2 regions of the Alcaligenes parafaecalis genome follow, and region 1 is predicted to be linked to the other one. Evidence: riboswitches for the same ligand, from Rfam matches in the RefSeq annotation. Region 1 holds a riboswitch; the other holds the start of a gene.
The links. Region 1 has a riboswitch for glycine ahead of OSH09_RS02530 (D-amino acid dehydrogenase). Riboswitches for the same ligand answer to the same signal wherever they lie in the genome.
Positions count from the first base shown of each region.

Region 1 (9,903 bases):
CTGGCCAACAAGTCCGAACTGGCCTCGATCCGCTCTGACGTGGAAGGCGATAACGACGTGGACGGCCTGACCAAGCGATTGGCCGGTGTGGAACTGACCCCCATCCCCGTGGATTCGTCCCTGCTGGACTTCCTGAAACAAAAGGAACGTCTGGACTTCATCAAGCAATGGCGCGCTGCCGCCAATAAGTAAGACGCCTCGTCTTTGAATCGGGTGGTGGCCCCTGCCGCCACCCCGCCTCTTTTCCGCCTGGAATCCTTATCATGCAAGCCTTACGCCTTCGGTGGCAGGCCTGGCCGCGCCATGTCGTTGTTCTGATAACGGCACTGGCCATTTATGTGCCGCTTAGCCTGATCATCATCCAAAGCCTGCTATCCGCCCCTTTTTTCGCGGCTGACAAGTCTCTGGGGCTGGATGCCTTCCGTTTTATTTTCGACGACCCGGACTTTTACAAAGCCCTGGGTAGCGGTTTCATCATGGCCTTTGGCCTGGCCGGTATCTCGATTCCCTTGGGTGGCATTCTTGCTTTCCTGATGGTGCGTACCGATCTGCCGGGTCGTACCTGGATTGAACCGCTGATTCTGGTCCCTATTTTTGTATCCCCCATGGTGCTGGGCTTCGGCTATATCGTCGCTGCCGGGCCAGTCGGGTTTTTCTCCACCTGGGCACTGGACCTGATCGGTTTTGTGCCCTGGAACATTTACTCCTTTACCAGCATTGTCATCATTGCCGGTTTGACGCACGTTCCACACGCTTACCTGTACATTTCCTCCGCCCTGCGCAGCATGGGTTCGGACGTGGAAGAAGCGGCCCGCAGCGCCGGAGCCAGCCCTTGGCAAGTGATGCGCTCGGTCAGCCTGCCCATGGTTCGCCCGGCCATTCTGTACGCCTGCGTGCTGCTGTTTTTCCTGGGTCTAGAAGTGTTTGGTCTGGTGCTGGTGCTGGGTGACCCCGAGGGCCACTTGGTTCTGGCCACCTACCTGTACAAGCTGACAAACAAGCTGGGCATTCCGTCCTACCACCTGATGGCCGCGGTTGCCGTGATTCTGATCGCCATGACCATTCCCCTGGTCATGCTGCAACGCCGCCTGATGCGCACCGCCAACCGCTTTGTGACCGTCAAGGGCAAAGCCTCCCAGGCTCGTTCCCTGCCACTGGGCCGCTGGCGCTGGGCTGCCGCCACCCTGGTTGCACTATGGTTGTTCTTTACCGTGATCGTGCCGGTTGTCGGTGTGGTGCTGCGCGCGTTTGTGTCCAACTGGGGCATTGGCGTCTCGCTGATGGACGTGCTTTCTCTGGATGCGTTCAGACAAGTCTTCGGGCAAGCCAACCTGCTGCGCGCCATTCTGAATTCGATTGCCATTGGTGTGTTCGGTGGTGCGCTGGCCGTGATCTGCTACACCTTTATCGGCCTTGCCATGCACCGCAAGCCAGACGGCATTACTCGCTTTCTGGACTACAGCGTTCTGGTTCCGCGCGCGGTTCCCGGTCTGCTGGCGGGTCTGGCCTTCCTGTGGATGTTCCTGTTCGTGCCTATGTGGCTGGATCAGTCCCTGGAAAACGGCTGGCTGTCCGTGCTGCCTATGGCGGAATGGCTAAGAGGCGTCGTTGTCAGCCCTCTGCGTGCTTTGCGCAGCACCATCTTCAGTGTGTGGCTGGCCTATAGCGTGGTCTGGATGGCATACGGTCTGCGTCTGATCTCCTCCACCCTGCTGCAAGTAGGCCCGGAGCTGGAAGAAGCTGCCCGTAGCACGGGGGCTCGTCCCGGCCAGGTGACGCGTCAGATCACCCTGCCTTTGGCGAAGTTTGGTTTGATCGGCTCCTGGTTGCTGATGTTCCTGATCTTCGAGCGGGAATACTCCACCGGTGTGTACTTGCTGACTCCCGGTACGGAAACCATTGGTTCCATGCTGGTCTCCCTGTGGGCCACCGGTGCCATCGACATTGTGGCTGCCCTGTCCTTTATCAATATCGTGTTGGTGGTCATTGGCCTGACCATCGCATTGCGCTTCGGAGTGAAACTACGATGACCGAGCTGACTGTAGAAAATATCCATCTGGCCTACGACCGCAATCCCGTCCTGAAAGGCGTCTCCATGAGCCTGAACAAAGGCGAAGTGGTTTCCCTGCTGGGCGCTTCGGGCAGCGGCAAGACGACCTTGCTGCGTGCTGTGGCCGGGCTGGAGCAGCCTTCTCAAGGCCGCATCGCCATCAATAATGATGTGCTGTACGACTCCAAGGCCCGTGTCGATCTGCCTGCCGAGGCCCGCAACCTGGGGCTGGTCTTCCAGTCCTACGCCTTGTGGCCGCACATGACGGTACAGGAAAACGTGGCGTATCCGCTGACCTTGCGCAAAACCCCCAAGGCCGAGAGCCGCCAGAAGGTAGAAGCCATTCTGGATCAGCTAGGCCTGAAAGGTTTGGGCGAACGCTACCCCAGCCAGTTGTCGGGTGGGCAGCAACAACGGGTCGCCATTGCACGTGCGCTGGTCTACAACCCGCCCGTCATTCTGCTGGATGAGCCGCTGTCCAACCTGGATGCCAAACTGCGTGAAGAAGCCCGTGTGTTCCTGCGCGAGTTGATTGTGGAGATGGGCTTGTCAGCCTTGATGGTGACCCACGATCAAGCCGAAGCCATGGCCATTTCCGATCGCATCTTGCTGCTGAACGGGGGCGAGATCGAGCAACAAGGCACGCCCCAAGAGGTCTACAGCAATCCCAAGACGCTCTATACAGCCGAGTTCATGGGTTCCAACAATCGCCTGCAAGGGAAAGTCACCGAACAGCGCGATCAGCAAACCCGCCTAAGTGGCCCCGGCTGGGAGCTATGGGGCCATGCAGCCGCCCCCCTGACATCCGGTCAGCAAGCCACTGCCGTGATCCGTGTTGAACAGGTACACCTGAACGCCCAGCCTGGCCCCGATACGCTGCAACTGCAGTTGTCCACCAGCATGTACCTGGGCGACAAGTGGGAGCACGTGTTCCGCATGGCTGACCCGTCTGCAGGCACCTTGCGTGCTTTTGGGCCGGAACCCCTGCCCGGTGGCATACATCACCTGCAATTGCCCCCCTCCAAACTGTGGATTTATCCTTCCTGATCCACAGCCCACAACCGGGAGCCCGCTCCTTGGGCTCCCGGTTTACCCTGATTGCGCAGTTTTGCAAGCACAGCTAATGTAGTCGCGTCATTACAGGCGGTATGAAAGAGACCTGTTCAGTCAGGCGCCGACGGAGCAACCACCCCGGAATCTCTCAGGCAAAAGGATCGTACCAGCCCGACACTCTGGAGAGCGGCGCACGACGCCCACCGAAGGAGCCCAGCCAGACACACTGGTTGGATAAACTCTCAGGTCACAGGACAGATGGGGTATTGCCACTATTTGGTGGCAATTCACCTGTCAGGAGCCTGTTATGTCGCATATTGCCGTCATTGGCGCCGGTATTTCCGGAATTACCACCGCCTACGCCCTTAGCCTGAAAGGCTATCAAGTCACCGTTATCGACCGCCTGCGCTACCCTGCGATGGAAACCTCCTTCGCTAATGGCGGGCAGCTTTCCGCTTGCAATGCCGAGGTCTGGAACAGCCGCAGCACTATTCTCAAGGGCTTGAAGTGGATGATGCGCAAAGACGCCCCACTGCTGTTCAACCCTAAACCAAGCTGGCACAAATATAGCTGGATGGCACAGTTTATGGGTGCCATCTCCGGCTACGAGCGCAACACCATTGAAACCGTCAAGCTGGCTATTACGGCCCGCGAGAATCTGTACCAATGGGCCAAGGACGAAAACATTGATTTCGACCTGGAACAACGCGGCATCTTGCACATCTACCACACGGCAGGCGGCTTTGAGTCGGGCAAGAAAGTCAGCCAACTGCTGCACAAAGGAGGTCTGGAGCGCCGCACCGTCACCAATGACGAAATTCACCAGATCGAACCTGCTTTGCAAGGCACCTACTACGGCGGTTTCTTCACGCCTTCTGATGCCACAGGCGATATTCACAAATACACACGCGGGCTAGCGGATGCGTGCGCCAAGCGCGGCGTGAAGTTCCTGCAAGATACGGAAGTGCTGGGTATTGATTGCGGCCCTCCGCACCGTATCCAGTTGCGCACGGGTGACGGCGCTGAAGCGCACACGCATACCTTGTCCGTGGATTCCCTGGTGGTTTGCGCCGGTGTAGGCAGCCGTCATCTGGCCCATATGCTGGGCGACTACGTCAATATTTACCCTGTGAAAGGCTATTCAATCTCGGTCTATCTGGATACGCCAGAAGCCCAACATGCCGCCCCTTGGGTCAGCTTGCTGGACGAAGAAGCCAAGATTGTGACCAGCCGCCTGGGCAAGGAACGACTGCGCGTGGCGGGTACGGCGGAATACAACGGCAGCAACAAAGACATACGTGCCGACCGTATTGCCCCGCTGACCAACTGGACACGCCGCAACTTCCACGATGCCGCAACCGACCGCGTCGTGCCGTGGGCCGGTCTGCGTCCCATGATGCCGGACATGCTGCCACGCGTGAAAGCAGGCAGTCGTCCTGGCGTGTACTACAACACGGGTCACGGTCACCTGGGTTGGACTTTGTCTGCCGCTACCGCTCAAATCATTACTGAAGTCATTGCCCAGAACGAGCGTCAGTCCGCACCTGCTCAATTTGCCACCAGTCCGGCAACAACTGCTGCACCCGCCGCTGCCCATAGCGCTCGTCAAGCAGATACACAAAGCCCTGATCCTGCTCATCGCGAATCACACGACCCGCGGCCTGTGTAATCTTGCGTAGTCCCGGATAAAGATAGGTATAGTCATAGGCCCGCCGCTCCCCAAAGAGCTGGGCCATGACTTGCTTCACCGACTCATTGGCAGGGTTGAATTGCGGCAATCCCAAGGTGGCAATAAAGGCACCGATCAAGCGTTTACCGGGTAAATCCACCCCTTCGGAAAACGCCCCGCCCAACACCGCCAAACCTACTCCCTTCCCGTCCAGCGTAAAGCGATCCAGAAACTGCGTTCGTTGATGATCGCTCATGCCCGGTTGTTGGTGCCACAGGGGCATATCCGGCCAGCGTTCCTGCAAAGCTTGGCTGACCTGCTCCAGATAATCAAAGCTGCTCAGGAACAAGAGATAGTTACCCGGCTGCTCCTGATAGGCCTGCCCGACAATGTCGCAAACCCCTGCCAAGCTTTGGGCTCGGTCTGCATAACGGGTAGACAGACCCGCGTACTGGCGTACCCGTAACTGCTCGGCCCGATACGGCGAGGCCACATTCAGTTCGGTGGTACTGGGCGGCAGACCCAGGACGTCGCGATAAAACTGCGAAGGATTCAGCGTGCCAGAGAACAGCACAACACCATGAGCATCGCCATAACGCTCAGCCAGAAAAGGCGCAGGCACAATATTGCGCAGGTTCAATAGCACGCCATCGCGGTGCGCCAAGATATCGAACAAAGAGTGCGAGCCGAATTGTCCGGCCAAATCCACAAAATAAAGCAGCTCAAAATAAAACTGCAGCAAGGGACTGTCTTGCGGCATGGGGGTTTCAGCCACGTATGCCCCCAGACGGGCCGCCAAATACTCACACTGCTCCAGCAGATCGGGCGGGATTTTCTCCAAGCCCCATTGGTCGCCCCCCTCCTCAGGAATCAGGTCTTCCATCAAACGAGTCAAGGGAGCGAAATGACGCTTCAAGGCCGAAGGAGCTGCCTTGCGGGCCATGCGTATCTGCACTTGCGAAAAGGAAGCTGAATACATGGAGCGGGCACGCTCGACCAGGTTATGAGCCTCATCCACCAGCACAGCACTGCGCCATTGTTGCGCCAGGGTCTGGCTATAGAGCACCGCATGGGTATCGAAAAAGTAGTTGTAGTCACCCACAATGGCATCGGCCCAGCGCAACATCTCTTGCCCCAGATAGTAGGGGCAGACTTGATGCTCATTCGCGACGTGCTGCAAGCGCTGGCGATCAAGAATGGGCTGTTCCAGGGCTTGTCGGCGTGCGGCGGGAAGGCGGTCGTAAAAGCCTTCGGCCAAAGGACAGGACTGGCCATGACAGGCTTTATCGGGGTTCGGACATTGCTTGTCACGGGCGACCATTTCCAGCACCCGCCAAGCCCCCTCGCCTTCGGGACTCAAACGGCTCAAGGCATCCAGAGCCATTTGTCGGCCTGAATTTTTAGCCGTCAGATAAAAAAGCTTGTCCAAACCCGCTTCGGGCATGGCCTTCAGGCCGGGAAACACGACAGCCAGTGTCTTGCCTAAGCCCGTCGGCGCTTGAGCCAACAAGCACTGTGCGTCACGCTGCGCACGAAACGCAGCCACCGCCAATTGACGCTGACCGGCGCGAAACTGCTCAAAAGGAAATTGCAGATCGGTACAGGCCTGGTCCCGCGCCAGACGATGTTTTTGTTCCTGCCGCCCCCACTCCACATAGGCGCGACAGTGTTCCTCGAAGAAGGCCCACAAATCCGCGCGCTCCAGATACTCGGATACGCAGGTCTCCTTATGCTTGTCGACGTGGTAATACACCACACTCACCGTCACGCCCGGCAGGTCCCGCTCCTGACAAATCATGGCGGCATAGACCTTGGCCTGGGCCTGATGCAAACGACGGTGATGCTCGGGGATGGCATCAAACGCCCCCCGATAGGTTTTCAGCTCTTCCAGACAGTGGCTGACAGGATCAAAACCATCGGCCCGACCCCGCACCAGAAGCCCCTCCATTTCATAGGACAGAGGAACTTCCGCCTCGTAATGCTCCGGGCGACGCAGCCGTAACTGCTGATGACCCAAAATGCCTTCCTGAGCAGTGGCCGCAGGAGTAAAGCGCAGGTCCAGATCACCGCTGCGGGCGGTGAATTCGCACAAAGCTCGTACGCCTACGGTCCAGGCTTTCATACGAATTCAGGCCGAGTGACGTAGCAAACACGGGCTGGAATGGCGTGCTGCTCAAAATAACTGAGCCAGCGCCGTTGATTGTCCTGGAGACGGTCCCCTGGCCCTTTTACCTCAATCAATTCATAGCTTTGCTGGACTGGTGTAAAACGCACCAAATCCGGCAAGCCGGAGCGATTGTCGCGCCAGTCTTGCAAAATGCGCTTGAAGACCAACTGCAAATGCTGCGCCGGGATGCAATGCAAAGCCTGCTCGATCAGGGTTTCATCCAAGGCAGGCCAGATCAGCAAGGGGCACTGTATGCCGCGTTTTTCCTGCCAGCGCTGCCAGATCACGGTTTTATAGTCAGCGCTGTCCAGGACGCTTAAGGCTTGATCAAACAGGTTCTGACGACGCGATACGAAATCCGGGTTGCCCCAATCAGCAGGACAGGCTTGATAGGGATGAAAAAACGCGCCGGGCAAGGGAGCGAAAATAGCGTCCCAGCTTAGCAATCCCAATAAGGCTGGAAACAAGGCGTTTTCTACGTAATAAACAGGCGCCAAAGGACTGTCCCAATGCGCCAAGACCTGGGCTTCAACTCGATTACCGTCATCAAACAGGACCAGATCACTACGTTGAGTGCGACTGGCCGGTGTACTTGCCGGAGAACTGGGCGGCACGTCGACTGACAATTTACGACGCATGCGCGGCAACATACGCAGCAACTTCTGGGTTTCACTTTCGTTCTCTGGCTGTCCCCAGGCCTGACAAAACAGGGGCCACGCACCTTGATGGTTCTCTTGGCGCTCCAATACACGCAGTTGACGGTAGCGTGCGCCCGGCCAGCTCGTCTGGGTGTAGGCCTGCTCGGCTAGCGGCCACCAATGCTGGCGCTCTGCTTGCTGTCCCAGTTGGAACAGGGTTTTTGCCTTGCGCCGCTGCAACCAATCGCTATCCGTTTCAATCGTCAACACGGCCGCAAAGCGCTGCGCCCATTGCTCGGGATCCGCCTCGTCCTGGGTATCACGTAGTTCAGACAAGGTTTCATACAGGCGTACATCCTCCCCATGCCGGAACGCCCGGCTGGCCTGATCCAGCAGCACCGTTTCGTAGCGATACAGGCCCAGATCACTCAGCACGAACTCGGACCAGTCCTGATAATGATTGCCAAAGAACAGAAGCTGCAAACGCTGCGCCCAGTGCATGACCTCCGGGGACAGACGGAGCATGGGAGCCTGCAATCGGGCGTCGGCGCACCATTCCTGAAAGGGGCGTGCCTGGTCGCCATAGGTTTGGCTGATCCACGCCTGATAATCCGACTTGCGCCCAGCCGCAGGCAGATCACTAAACAGGCGACGCAGCTCCGGCACGGTATGGACCGCAAACAAGGTTGCCAGATCGAGGTCTGGATTCGTCTCAATCAAGCCACAGGCACTGAGCTCTTGCACTGCCGCATCCAGATCCGCAATCTCGTCGTAACGCAGCTTGTCGATGCGAAATACAGGCCCTTTACGCATCAGCAATCGGACTAACAGCGCTTGGGCAGATTGGGAAGCCGCTACAAAGCGGCGACCACAATGGACGTGTTCCGGCTCCAGCAAGTCGGAACTGGCGTGCTGTACCCACTGCAAAACCTGATGAAAATTATGCAGGTAGTAAAAAGGAGGAAGCTCTGGCGGGGTCATAAGTAGGCTGTGTATATATCCAGCTACTTTAGCATTCCTTCAACTCTGGCGCGACTCCAACACACGCATCCAGTCGCGCAGCAAGCTGTCCAGGCTTTGACGTTGCTCGGTATTCAGGCCTTCCAGCAAGTTTTCTTCATTCGCCAAATGGTCAACGACCACAGTGTCCACACAGGCCAGACCGGCCGGACTCAGGCGCACCAAAATGCGGCGGGCATCTTCCGGGTCAGCAATGCGCTCAATCAAACCTTGCTTTTCCAAGCCCTGCAAACGATGCGTCATGGTGCCGGAGCTGACCATCAAGGTAGAAAACAGGGCTGTAGGTGCCAAGGTATAGGGCGGGCCGGAACGACGCAGGCTGGCCAGCACATCAAATTCGCCCAATTGCAGGCCGTGACGCCTGAAATTTTCGCTCATCTGCTTTTGCACCAGTTGAAAGCAACGTGTCATACGGCCCAGCAAGGCCATGGCATCCAGATTGGGCAGATCCGGCCGCTGCTCACGCCATTGCTTGATGATCAGGTCTACCGCGTCGTGTTCTTCGCTCGTACTCATGATTTCTCGATTCTGATATTTATCTTGATATTAAGATAAATCATCCCTACACTGGCATTTATCTCGACATCAAGATACTTTCACCATGAACCGATTATCGCTTTGGATTGTGACGGCACTGACCGCACTAGGCCCCGCCATCTGGGGTTCAACCTATATTGTTACTACCGAAATTTTGCCGCCTGACCGCCCGTTCATTGCTGCGTTTTTGCGTTGCTTTCCCGCAGGTCTGATGCTCTTGCTCTGGAGTCGTCGTATGCCAGCGCGTGGCGATTGGGGGCGGACCCTGATTTTGGCGGCCTTGAATATTGGTGCCTTTCAAGCACTGCTGTTTGTGGCGGCTTACCGCTTGCCCGGTGGTCTGGCGGCGGTGGTCGGGGCCGCTCAACCTTTGGTTGTGATTGCGCTGGCCTGGGCTCTGGAAGGAAAACGTCCCGTCACGATGGCACTGCTGGCCTGCGTGATCGGTATTTTCGGCATGGGTATTTTGCTGCTTTCCCCAGAGAGCCAATGGGATACCTGGGGCATGGTGGCCGCAATTGTGGGCGCTTTGTGCATGGCCTTGGGAACCTATTTGTCGCATCGCTGGCGTAGTGGCATGCCGATTCTGGCTTTCACCGCTTGGCAGTTGATGCTCGGTGGCCTGATGCTTGCCCCCCTCGCCTTGTGGCTGGACCCACCGCTGGATAGCTCTTTGAGCACGGTGCAAATTGGCGGTTATCTGTATCTGTGCCTGGTCGGTGCCCTGCTGGCCTACACTTTGTGGTTCCGAGGGATTGCCGTACTGCCT
Region 1 is NZ_JAPKNA010000001.1:539,105-549,007, reverse strand. Features, by position in the region: gene OSH09_RS02545 (ABC transporter substrate-binding protein) at 1-192, shown strand, start outside; gene OSH09_RS02540 (ABC transporter permease) at 264-2,030, shown strand; gene OSH09_RS02535 (ABC transporter ATP-binding protein) at 2,027-3,097, shown strand; glycine riboswitch at 3,190-3,277, shown strand; glycine riboswitch at 3,282-3,362, shown strand; gene OSH09_RS02530 (D-amino acid dehydrogenase) at 3,411-4,772, shown strand; partial or broken gene OSH09_RS02525 (ATP-dependent DNA helicase) at 4,717-6,093, opposite strand; gene OSH09_RS02520 (VRR-NUC domain-containing protein) at 6,891-8,558, opposite strand; gene OSH09_RS02515 (MarR family winged helix-turn-helix transcriptional regulator) at 8,598-9,113, opposite strand; gene OSH09_RS02510 (DMT family transporter) at 9,199-9,903, shown strand, end outside.

Region 2 (9,903 bases), 380 kb from region 1:
CTGATGCTGGTCCGCAGCCTGCCTCCCCGCGCCTGGTGGGGACGACTCGCGGTGCTGGGCACGTTGAACACCGGCTTGTTCTTTGGCCTGTTCTTTATTGCTGCGACTCGCCTTCCTGGTGGTGTAGCCGCCATATTCCAGGCCCTGACCCCGCTGGCCACCATTTTTATTGCCTGGGGCATTCTGGGTGCTCGCCCTGCCTTGATGCGGATTGGCGCTGTCCTCTTGGGTGCGCTGGGTGTGTCCTTGGTCGTCATGTCCAGTCAGGCACACCTGGATATGGTCGGCATTGTCGCCGCGCTGGGTAGCATGCTGTCTATTGCAACGGGTGGGGTTCTGATGAACAAGTGGGGTGCACCACCCATCCCGCTCTTGGGTTTTACCGGTTGGCAGTTACTGATTGCCGGGGTTGAGCTGAGCCTGATCGCCCTGCTGACCCAGGATATTCCAACGCAGATTATTCCTGTTCATTGGCTGGGCCTGTTCCTGCTGGCGACGGTCCTGACGGCTGGCCCCTTCGCGCTGTGGTTCAGCGCCATCAAACAGCTTGGTGCAGTAACCGTGGCCCCCTTCATGCTGCTGGTGCCAGTCACCGCGTTCATTCTGGATGCGCTGATCAAAGGGGTCTGGCCGACCACGCTGCAACTGGTGGGTGTTGCGCTGGTCATGGGTGGGCTGGTGATGAGCCAAAAAACCCTGGCCGTGGCGCGCTCCACGCTGGAAGCATCCGTACACAAACCCTGATCGGGGGGCTGGCTGTAGCTGCTGCCTTAGCTCATGCCCGTCGCCAGACACGACCCTGAACACAAACGCAGATCCAGCAAGCACCACTCCGGCAGACAGACAGCCTGTCTGCCTTTTTTTATAAAGCTGCCTCAGGCAGATTAGGATCGCGCTGTACATCAAAACCAGCAGCCCGCCACGCCTCCAGACCGCCTTCCAAAGGCCGCACCCGGCTGTAACCACTTTGCAGCAAACGCTTGGACACCAAGGCCGCCGACACCTCGTTGGGGCAATCGCAATACACAATGATTTCCCCGTCGGTAATCAGGTTCAACGTCGCCTCGCCCAGGGCCAGACTGATTGCTCCCGGAATGCGCCCTTGAGCCTGAACAAAGGTCGAACGCACATCCACAATAACGGGCGGAGTTTCTGAAGACAGCATCTGATGCAGCTCCTGCACGCTGACACGCTCCATGCACAAAGATTTGATGAAGCGATGACGCTGCCACCATTTCTTGGCAATAAACACCGCCAAGGCCAGCGCCAGCAGGATTCCGCCCAACACACCCAGGCTGACCAGGACATTCAAGAGTTCGTCTACAGCAGAGCTGAACAAAGAACCCAGAAACACCGCAGAGCCCGCCCACACGGCCGCCCCGATAATGTCGTAAAACAGGAAGCTGCGTTTAGGCGTGCCAACCGTACCGGCCAAAACACTGGCAATCGAAGCAAAGCCCGGAATGAATTTAGCCACCATCAAAGACGGCGCACCCCAACGCATATAAATGGATTCGGTCTGCCGGATACAGGAGTCAGGGGATAAGGAAATCTTGCACAACAAGGCCAGCAATCTGCCGCCATAACGCCTTCCAGCCAGATACCAGCCGTAGTCCGCAATCATGGCCCCCAGAACCGCCACGCCCAGCAAGCCCCACAAGCTGTAGCCGCCAGACTCATGCAAAGCCCCCGTCACCACCAGCACGGGATACGCAGGCACAGGCGCACCGGCCTGTTCAACCAGCACGTTAAAAAACACGATCAACAGACCGTGTTGCTCGATAAGTTGCAGAATGGATTCGACCATAGAACGACGCACAGAATTTGCCAGATAGCGCGTATTGTAGGCTGGCGCCTGCCAATTTCTGTTTCAGCTTAAAAGCATTCAAGAATAGCTACCATGCAAAAACTGCGGTCCCTGTGCAGACGCCTGATAAAGAGCCATTCCGCCTCTTTTGCCACCCGATTTCCCCTTCCAAGTGTTGACCTTCCAGCCACAAAATAGATCAATAAACAAGAATTATTCTCATTAAAGACCTACAGGTTAACGATAGTAGTCATCGCTTTTTACCTGTCTATACAATAGCGGCGTCAATAACGGTTCAGGTGAGAGTCTTCACTTTGATGAAGCGCCGACGGAGCAACGACCCCGGAATCTCTCAGGCAAAAGAATCTTGAACCCTTGACGTTCTGGAGAGAGGCACATCAGTGCCCACCGAAGGGGACCATCGCGAACCGATGGATAAGCTCTCAGGTAAACGGACAGAGGGGGTACAGAGGCCATATGGCCTGTGTTCACCTATTCGTCCGGAGCCTATCTATGAGCAGATAGTCGGGTGCCATTTTCTGGCCGCCTGACACGCCACATCCCTATTCCCATTTTTATTCGCACACAGGTCTGTTTTGACATTTCATGTCGTCAGAACAAGGAGGACTGCTGTGCGCTCCATACCCTATTTAGATCGGCATCAAGAAAACCGTCCTTGAGGACGGGTTGTGCCCTTTGTTTTCTCGCAGCACAGTCATAATTACGCATTTGAACGAAAAAAAACTAGGAGAACAGTGTGTCTCAGCAACATTCATCTGGACTGCAGCGCTCGTTGAAAAACCGGCACCTGCAACTGATAGCAATTGGAGGCGCTATCGGTACAGGGCTATTTATGGGATCAGGCCGCACCATTAGCCTGGCCGGACCTTCGGTCTTGTTCACATACATGATCATCGGGTTCTTTTTGTTTTTTGTTATGCGGGCAATGGGGGAATTGCTCCTGCATAACCTGGAATACAAATCTTTCGTGGATTTCTCCGCCGATATTCTGGGCCCGACCATGGGCTATTTTCTGGGCTGGAGCTATTGGTTCTGCTGGGTGGTTATTGGTATTGCGGATATTGTCGCCATTACCGGCTACACCCAATTCTGGTGGCCGGACATTCCGCTCTGGCTTCCCGGCCTGGCGTGTATCGCCTTCTTGCTGATCTTTAACCTGCTGTCGGCCAAATTGTTTGGCGAGCTGGAGTTCTGGTTTGCTTTGGTCAAGATCATTGCCATTGTTGCGCTGATTGGCGTGGGTGCTTACCTGCTGTTCACCGGCTTTGTCGGCCCGACCGGCGAAAAAGCCAGCCTGACCCACTTGTGGGACCGCGGCGGCATGTTCCCCAATGGATTGCATGGCTTCTTTGCCGCCTTCCAGATCGCCATCTTTGCCTTCGTGGGTATTGAGCTGGTGGGTACGGCTTCTGCTGAAACGGCTGACCCTGCCAAGAACCTGCCCAAAGCCATCAACAAGATTCCCGTTCGCGTGATTGTGTTTTACGTGCTGGCCCTGACCGCCATCATGACCGTCACCCCTTGGGATATTGTTGCTCCCAACAAGAGCCCGTTTGTAAATATGTTCTTGCTGATTGGCGTGGGTGCCGCAGCAGCCATCATCAACTTTGTGGTGCTGACCTCGGCCCTGTCGTCCGCCAATAGCGGCATGTTCTCGACAGGCCGCATGTTGTACGGTCTGTCCAAAAACAAGCTGGCTCCCGAAGCATTCAGCCAGTTGTCGCGTAACGGCACCCCCCGTAATGGTCTGATCTACTCTTGCGCCCTCTTGCTGTCCAGCCTGTTCCTGCTTTACGCAGAAGGCGACGTGATGCGCGTGTTCACCATCGTGACCACCGTGGCCAGCATCTGCTTTATCTTTGTCTGGGCCGTGATCCTGATCACCTACCTGAAGTACCGTCGCGTTCGTCCTGAAGCCCATGCCGCATCGAGCTACAAAATGCCCTTTGCGATTCCCATGTGCTATCTGACGCTGGTGTTCTTTGCCTTTGCGCTGTACTTGTTCAGCCAGGAAGAAGAAACCCTGATCGGCCTGATTGCCACGCCATTCTGGTTCCTGGCCTTGTTCATCTGCCTGCCTTTCTACAAGAAACGCATGAAGAAAGACTTGGCATTGGGCCTGGCGGCGCAAAGCGTCAGCTAAGTTGTGATGTAAACAACACGGTTCTACCAAGAACCGTGTTGCCGCAGTCGGGTCTGGCCTCGTTCTACAAAACTTGGCTGGCACACACTGGCAACACTCCAACTCGCTGCCCTTGGGCAGCAGAACTGGAACGAGGCTGGAGCCCGGATGCGAAAAGCCACCCAAACGGGTGGCTTTTTTAATGCAGATTGCATAAGGGGGATTCAAGTACATGTAGCTTCGTTCACAGCCTTGATTCCCAATTAGCTTAGAACTGGTAACGCATATTCACCGTGAAGTTTCTTGGCGCACCCCAGGAATACTGAATACGCCCGGCCTCTCGCAAACCTGCCATGTATTTCTTATCAAACACATTATTCACATTGGCCCCCAGGCTTAGATGTTTGTTGACCTGATAACGAGCCATCACATCAAACAACCAATAAGAGGGCTGATCCATAAGTCGAGTCGATGCTTTACTTTGCCAACGTGCTGCGACGCCCACAGACAAGCCTGGCAAGGACTGAGCAAAACGATAGCTACTGGCCAATTTAAACTGGTGTTTAGGCACAGTGTCAGTCGTTTTCAAACTGCTGCTATTTTGAACGTAGCTTCCCTGCAATTGCCAGCCGGGAGCCACTTCACCCGACAGTTCCAGCTCGTAACCGCGACGCATCGCGCCATTAACTGCACGGTAAATCGTCTCCCCGGTTGGGCGAACCTCGCCCGTGGACTCCGCCGTATTGTTAGTCTTCATCCAGAAACGAGACACGCTGGCATTTAAGGCACCATCAAAAAACTCGCCTTTCACACCCAGCTCATAAGTCACACCACGCTCTGGATCTAAGGTCTTGCCATCCATATCCTTGGCGCCTTGCGGCTTAAAAATGCTGGCATAACTACCATAAACAGAAATCTGATCGTTCAGATCCACCACCAGACCCGCGTAAGGCGTCACTACCCCATGTTGCTTGAAGTCATTATTGCTGTACGAGTACGGAGTTTCATCAAACTGCTTGAAATCGGTGTAACGCACGCCACCAATCAGTTTGACAGGGTCCGCCAGACTGAATAAGCCTGCTGCATACAGCGAGTTTCGCTGCGAGCTGAAATAGCTATGATTACTAATGGGCATAGTAGTGAAATCGGGGATTTCAATCACTGCTCCACCGTCCGCATAGTCCAAACCCAGATTGCTAAGTCGACCCGCCGCTGCATAGGACTCTGTCGTCGTTCTGTAGGTATCCGCCCCGAAACGCAACTCGTGCTGACGTCCCAACAACGAGAATGGGCCTTGCACCGCTAAAGCCAGATTGCGATTACGGGTTTCATAATCGCGTGACCAAGCCACATCGATCATCGCGGGTTGGCCGGCAAACCAAACTCCTTCCTGCTCACCCGGGTTAACTGTCTTATCCAGGCTTCCTTTCAGCGTCGCGGACCAATCATTGCTAAAGCGATGCGTTAAATCAAGAAACAAGGTATTACTTTGCTGCTCGTAGCCGGACCATGGAGCAGCCACATTGAATTCCCGTGGCTTGATCCCCAGGAACTGGCCATCTGCCGCATAAGCCTGAATCATCGATGTGCCTGCGGCACCTTTAATCGTACGGTTTTTTTGAGTAAAGCTAAGCGTCAACAAGGTGCGATCCGTCAGATCAGCCTCCACAATCCCGTAGAACGTCTTGCTACTGGTTTTCACATAATTCTGGAAACTCTTGCCATCCGAGGCGGCTGCAACCAGACGACCTCGCACGGAACCGCTTTTATTCAAGGGCGAACTAACATCGGCATCAATTCGATAGTTATCCCAGCTACCGGCGGCCGTGCCAATGCTGGCCTGGAAGTCATCGGTTGGGCGCTTGCGGATCATATTGACCGTGCCCCCATAAGCCCCATCTCCGCTCATCAGCCCGGACGACCCTTTCAATACCTCAATACGGTCAATTTCGGCCATATCGTCCATGGAGTACTGGGTTTGCGTATTGACCAGCCAGCCACTGGCCTTCTGACGCATCCCGTCGGTCTGCATATTCACCGCCGAGCCACGAATCGCAAAGTTAACAGCATCTCCCTGCCGGTCTACTGATACACCGGGCGTTTGCTCCAATACATCAGACAATTTGTACAAATTAAAGTCATCCAGACGCTCGCGCGTCATGACAGTGATGGACTGTGGCGTCTCGCGCAAAGACAAATCAAACCCCGTCGCTGTGCGGCTAGGCCCAGCGGCGGTATAAGAGCCAGAGCCTTCCGTGACAGGGCTGGCAGCACGCACCTTGATCGCTGCCAGCTCCTCCACATCCACCTTCTTGCGCAGATGGATCGTGTTGCCAGTACGGGTGTAAGCAATGCCCGTGCCCTGCAACAACTTGTCCAAAGCCGCTTCCGGCGCCATGCGACCAGACACGGACTGAGCCTGGATACCGCGCACCAGGTCGGAGGTGTAAATAAACTGGAAAGAGGTTTGCTGGCCTAATTGCAGCAAGGCATCACCCAAGGACGAGGACGGAATCGAAACCGTCACATCCGCTTGCTGGGCAAAGGAAACAGCAGGTACAAACGTAGCCGACAAAGCCAGGGAAAGCGCCAGCTTCAAGGCAGGCGCAGCCAAAGGGAAACGAGCCGCACGCCCAGTCAGGGAGTGAGAACGAGAGGAACGGAGAGTCACAGAGGTCTTCCTAACAGACAGAGGTCCTGTAGATGTACGAATGGGGGATCCCTTTGGCCAAAGGATGGGGGCAGGCCGCACGGGGAGTGCGGAAAACCTGCCTTCATAGGTACAACGGACGGGGGGCGGAAAACCCTGAATGGGGTTTGAAGGAACTTATCACTAACAAGCAACAAACCAGTGCAGCAGCCGAATTAGGAGCCGATTAACCTCTGTGTACATTTGAACTAACTGTGCTTATACAATTTGTTCGATAAAAAGGCATATTCATATGCCTGCTTCCGACCCGTTGCCGTCATTAGATTCGCTGGTATGCCAACGACCGCTCTCAAAGTGAAGCGGACGGCTTGCGCCACTATGGCGTGTTGTACAAGGTGCGACCAATGACCGGGCGTGATGGCGACGATCTAAAAGCAAAGCCCGACCCGACGAACCGAGACACGAGCAGAGAAACGGGCTATCGTTTTGTTCGCCAGTTCGAGCCTAAAAAAAGGAATTAGATTGGAAACCCTATCCATAACGACTATCGAAGAACTGAGGATGGTGGAGCAGCGATTCGTGAACGGATTCCTTTTTCGCGGACAAGCAAAACACTATTTTGACGAGACAGGTGCTCCGAGCTTTCCGACATCGTTTGAACGGAAGGGCTGCGTTCCTCCGTTGATGCAGAAATGGCTCTACTTTGCTAGAGCACTCATCAGGGCGGTTAGCGGGGCTAAGTACGAAGATATTAGTGATGAATTTGTGCAGGCGATACTTCAGCACTATGGTTGGCGTTCTTTCTACATCGACCTGACAAAATCACTGACGGTCGCTTGCTGGTTCGCGTCACATCAGTATTCCGAAAAGCGAACGATCAACATGTGTGAAAACCACGAGGAAGACCCCGTTTGGCTTGTACACACGCAGGCGAGCTATGCCGAGGTTACGACTGGGAAGGGACACCTGTATGTGATTGACATCGCTGCACTAAAGGCGCGAGAGGTCGGACTGCACGACTTGGACGAGATAAGCGTGGAAGGCGGACCGTTGCGATTTCACGCGCAACACGCCTGCCTTGCTGGAATCGTGAGCCGCTTGCCTTCCGATGCAGTCGTAGCGCATCTGACTGTTGAAAACGGCGTGCTGCTACAGCGGTGTGCGGAGGCTGGACTTAACAACACGAACGATCTTTTCCCATCGGCGAAAACCGACTTCTTACTGCATGCGTTGCTCGATATTCCGTGGCAACGTGTCTTTAAGGACGAGATGACAATCCCGGTATTCCATCGAGGACTTGACCTACCCGAGTATCGAGTCGAATTTACGAAACACCTGCCGCCCCAAACCATCCTGTACGATGAGTTCTGGATCGACGAGCAGCGACAAGTTATCTCCGATCTTACCGATTTTCGTTTTTATCGGATGCAGGAGACGGCATACTACAGTTCGCCTCCAGCGACCTTTTCGTTGCCTGAGGTGACAAAGCTACTCAATGGACATGGAGCATTTGTGATCGAACTCGATGCCCCTATACGCCCACCTGAGCGCTCTGACTCATATGTTTGCGACAAGGGCGTTTTCGTACGACGAACGGGCGATGGGCTTGTCGAGGTTACAGCGCTGTTGATTGGGCACCCTACTAACGTTCCCTCTGGCGGTGGCGTAAGCGCTGGTTGGTTTTATAGCTTGGAGGGCGACGTCTGGAAGAAGGCGAAGCACATTGATGAATGTCCATGCAACAACGATCTGGTGCATGAGCGACATTTCAACCTGCTGCGAATTTTGAATGACGCATTGGCTGATGGGCAATTTAAAACCATCGGCCCGTTGAGCTATGCACATTTGCATCTTTTTCGAGCCGCAACAGGGCAATGAGGTATTACTCTTGCGTCGGCATCGCGTAGCTAACGCCACAAGGCGAATGTTTCCTCAAGCCTACGCAGCTCCCGAAGCTTAACGTCATCGCACGCGGCGTCAAGCCACTCGGCCATGCACGCGAGGGCGGAGGGAGAACTCGGCGCGGCAACCGACCTAATGCCGTCCGACTGTGGAGGGCCGCTGTTTGAGGTGAACCGCCGCTCGAATGACCACGCACCGACGATGGCGAACGGCCGGAACTGGCCGAAAGCAGCCATAACGCTTCCATTGCAAAACTCCATTTACATCACCGCTCTACAGCCACCCCCACCCGCCCATCCGAACGGCTCACTATCGTCACCGGCAACTGCTCCTGCAGCGCCATCAAAAAGCCCTGCGCATCTTCGATATTGAAAACCCCTGCCATACGAAGACGCTTTAACTTTTCGTCCATCAGCTCAATCGGTTCAGGCAAATAACGATTCATTTCCTGAACCACTTCGTCCAGGGTCTGATCCCGAAACACCACTTTACCTTGTCGCCAGGCGGTACGTGCCGCAACATCCGTTCGCTGCACCGACCAGGCCTGCTCTTCACTACCCTGCGCCAGCATGCCCGGTGTCAGCGATGCTTGTTGGCGATTCCACCAGGGCCCGGACGAGACTTGAACGGAGCCTTCGGTTACGGCTACTTCCACATTGCCTTGGGCATGACGACGCACATTGAATACAGTGCCTGTGACTTCAACCTGAACTTGCCCGGCATCTACGATAAAGGGACGATTCTTGTCGCTTTGAACCGCAAACATCGCCTCCCCTTTCAGCAAGGTGAGCTGACGCCGGTCGGCCTGATAATGCAGTACCAGCTCCGTGGAGACATTCATATGGACTTCGGAGCCATCGGGCAACGTCACGGTTTTTTGTTCACCGAAGGCGGTGATGTAGCTCAGGGCATGGCTGACGGTATCTTGTTGCGCGATGTAAACACCGCCTGCACCTAGTATTGCGACGGCGCCAAGCGTTGCACCTTGCCAGAGAAAACGACGGCGTGCTGCGTTGGGAGGTATTGCGAAGGAGGCCCTGGGTGATGTCTTGGATGCGTGCTCGCTTGAAACCTCAGCCAAGCCATCAGCCGAGGCCAAACCAGCCTCAGCATCCTCATCCAACATCTCCCGCAACTCCTCATCCGGAATCATCAAGCTGCTTTGCCAGATACTCTCCAAAGCCCGGTACTCAAACTCGTTCTGGCTATCTGCCTGTCTCCACTCCAGAAAACGCTTTTCCTCTGCAACGCTGAAATCGCCCGAGTGCACACGCGCAAACCAGTAAGCAGCGGCATCGTGGGGATTGTCAGGAAGTAAGGGAGATTCTGAAGTCATGGAAAGCAGCAAAATACAAAGAGCAGACAGCCGGGATTGTTAGTCTTGCCTACGCGGGCCAAGTG
Region 2 is NZ_JAPKNA010000001.1:160,515-170,417, reverse strand. Features, by position in the region: gene OSH09_RS00745 (DMT family transporter) at 1-744, shown strand, start outside; gene OSH09_RS00740 (DedA family protein/thiosulfate sulfurtransferase GlpE) at 863-1,807, opposite strand; glycine riboswitch at 2,096-2,185, shown strand; gene OSH09_RS00735 (amino acid permease) at 2,565-3,971, shown strand; gene OSH09_RS00730 (TonB-dependent siderophore receptor) at 4,219-6,621, opposite strand; gene OSH09_RS00725 (FRG domain-containing protein) at 7,123-8,478, shown strand; gene OSH09_RS00720 (FecR family protein) at 8,768-9,838, opposite strand.
Region 2: linked by a shared signal. The riboswitch ahead of OSH09_RS00735 (amino acid permease) and the one ahead of OSH09_RS02530 (D-amino acid dehydrogenase) in region 1 are both predicted to bind glycine.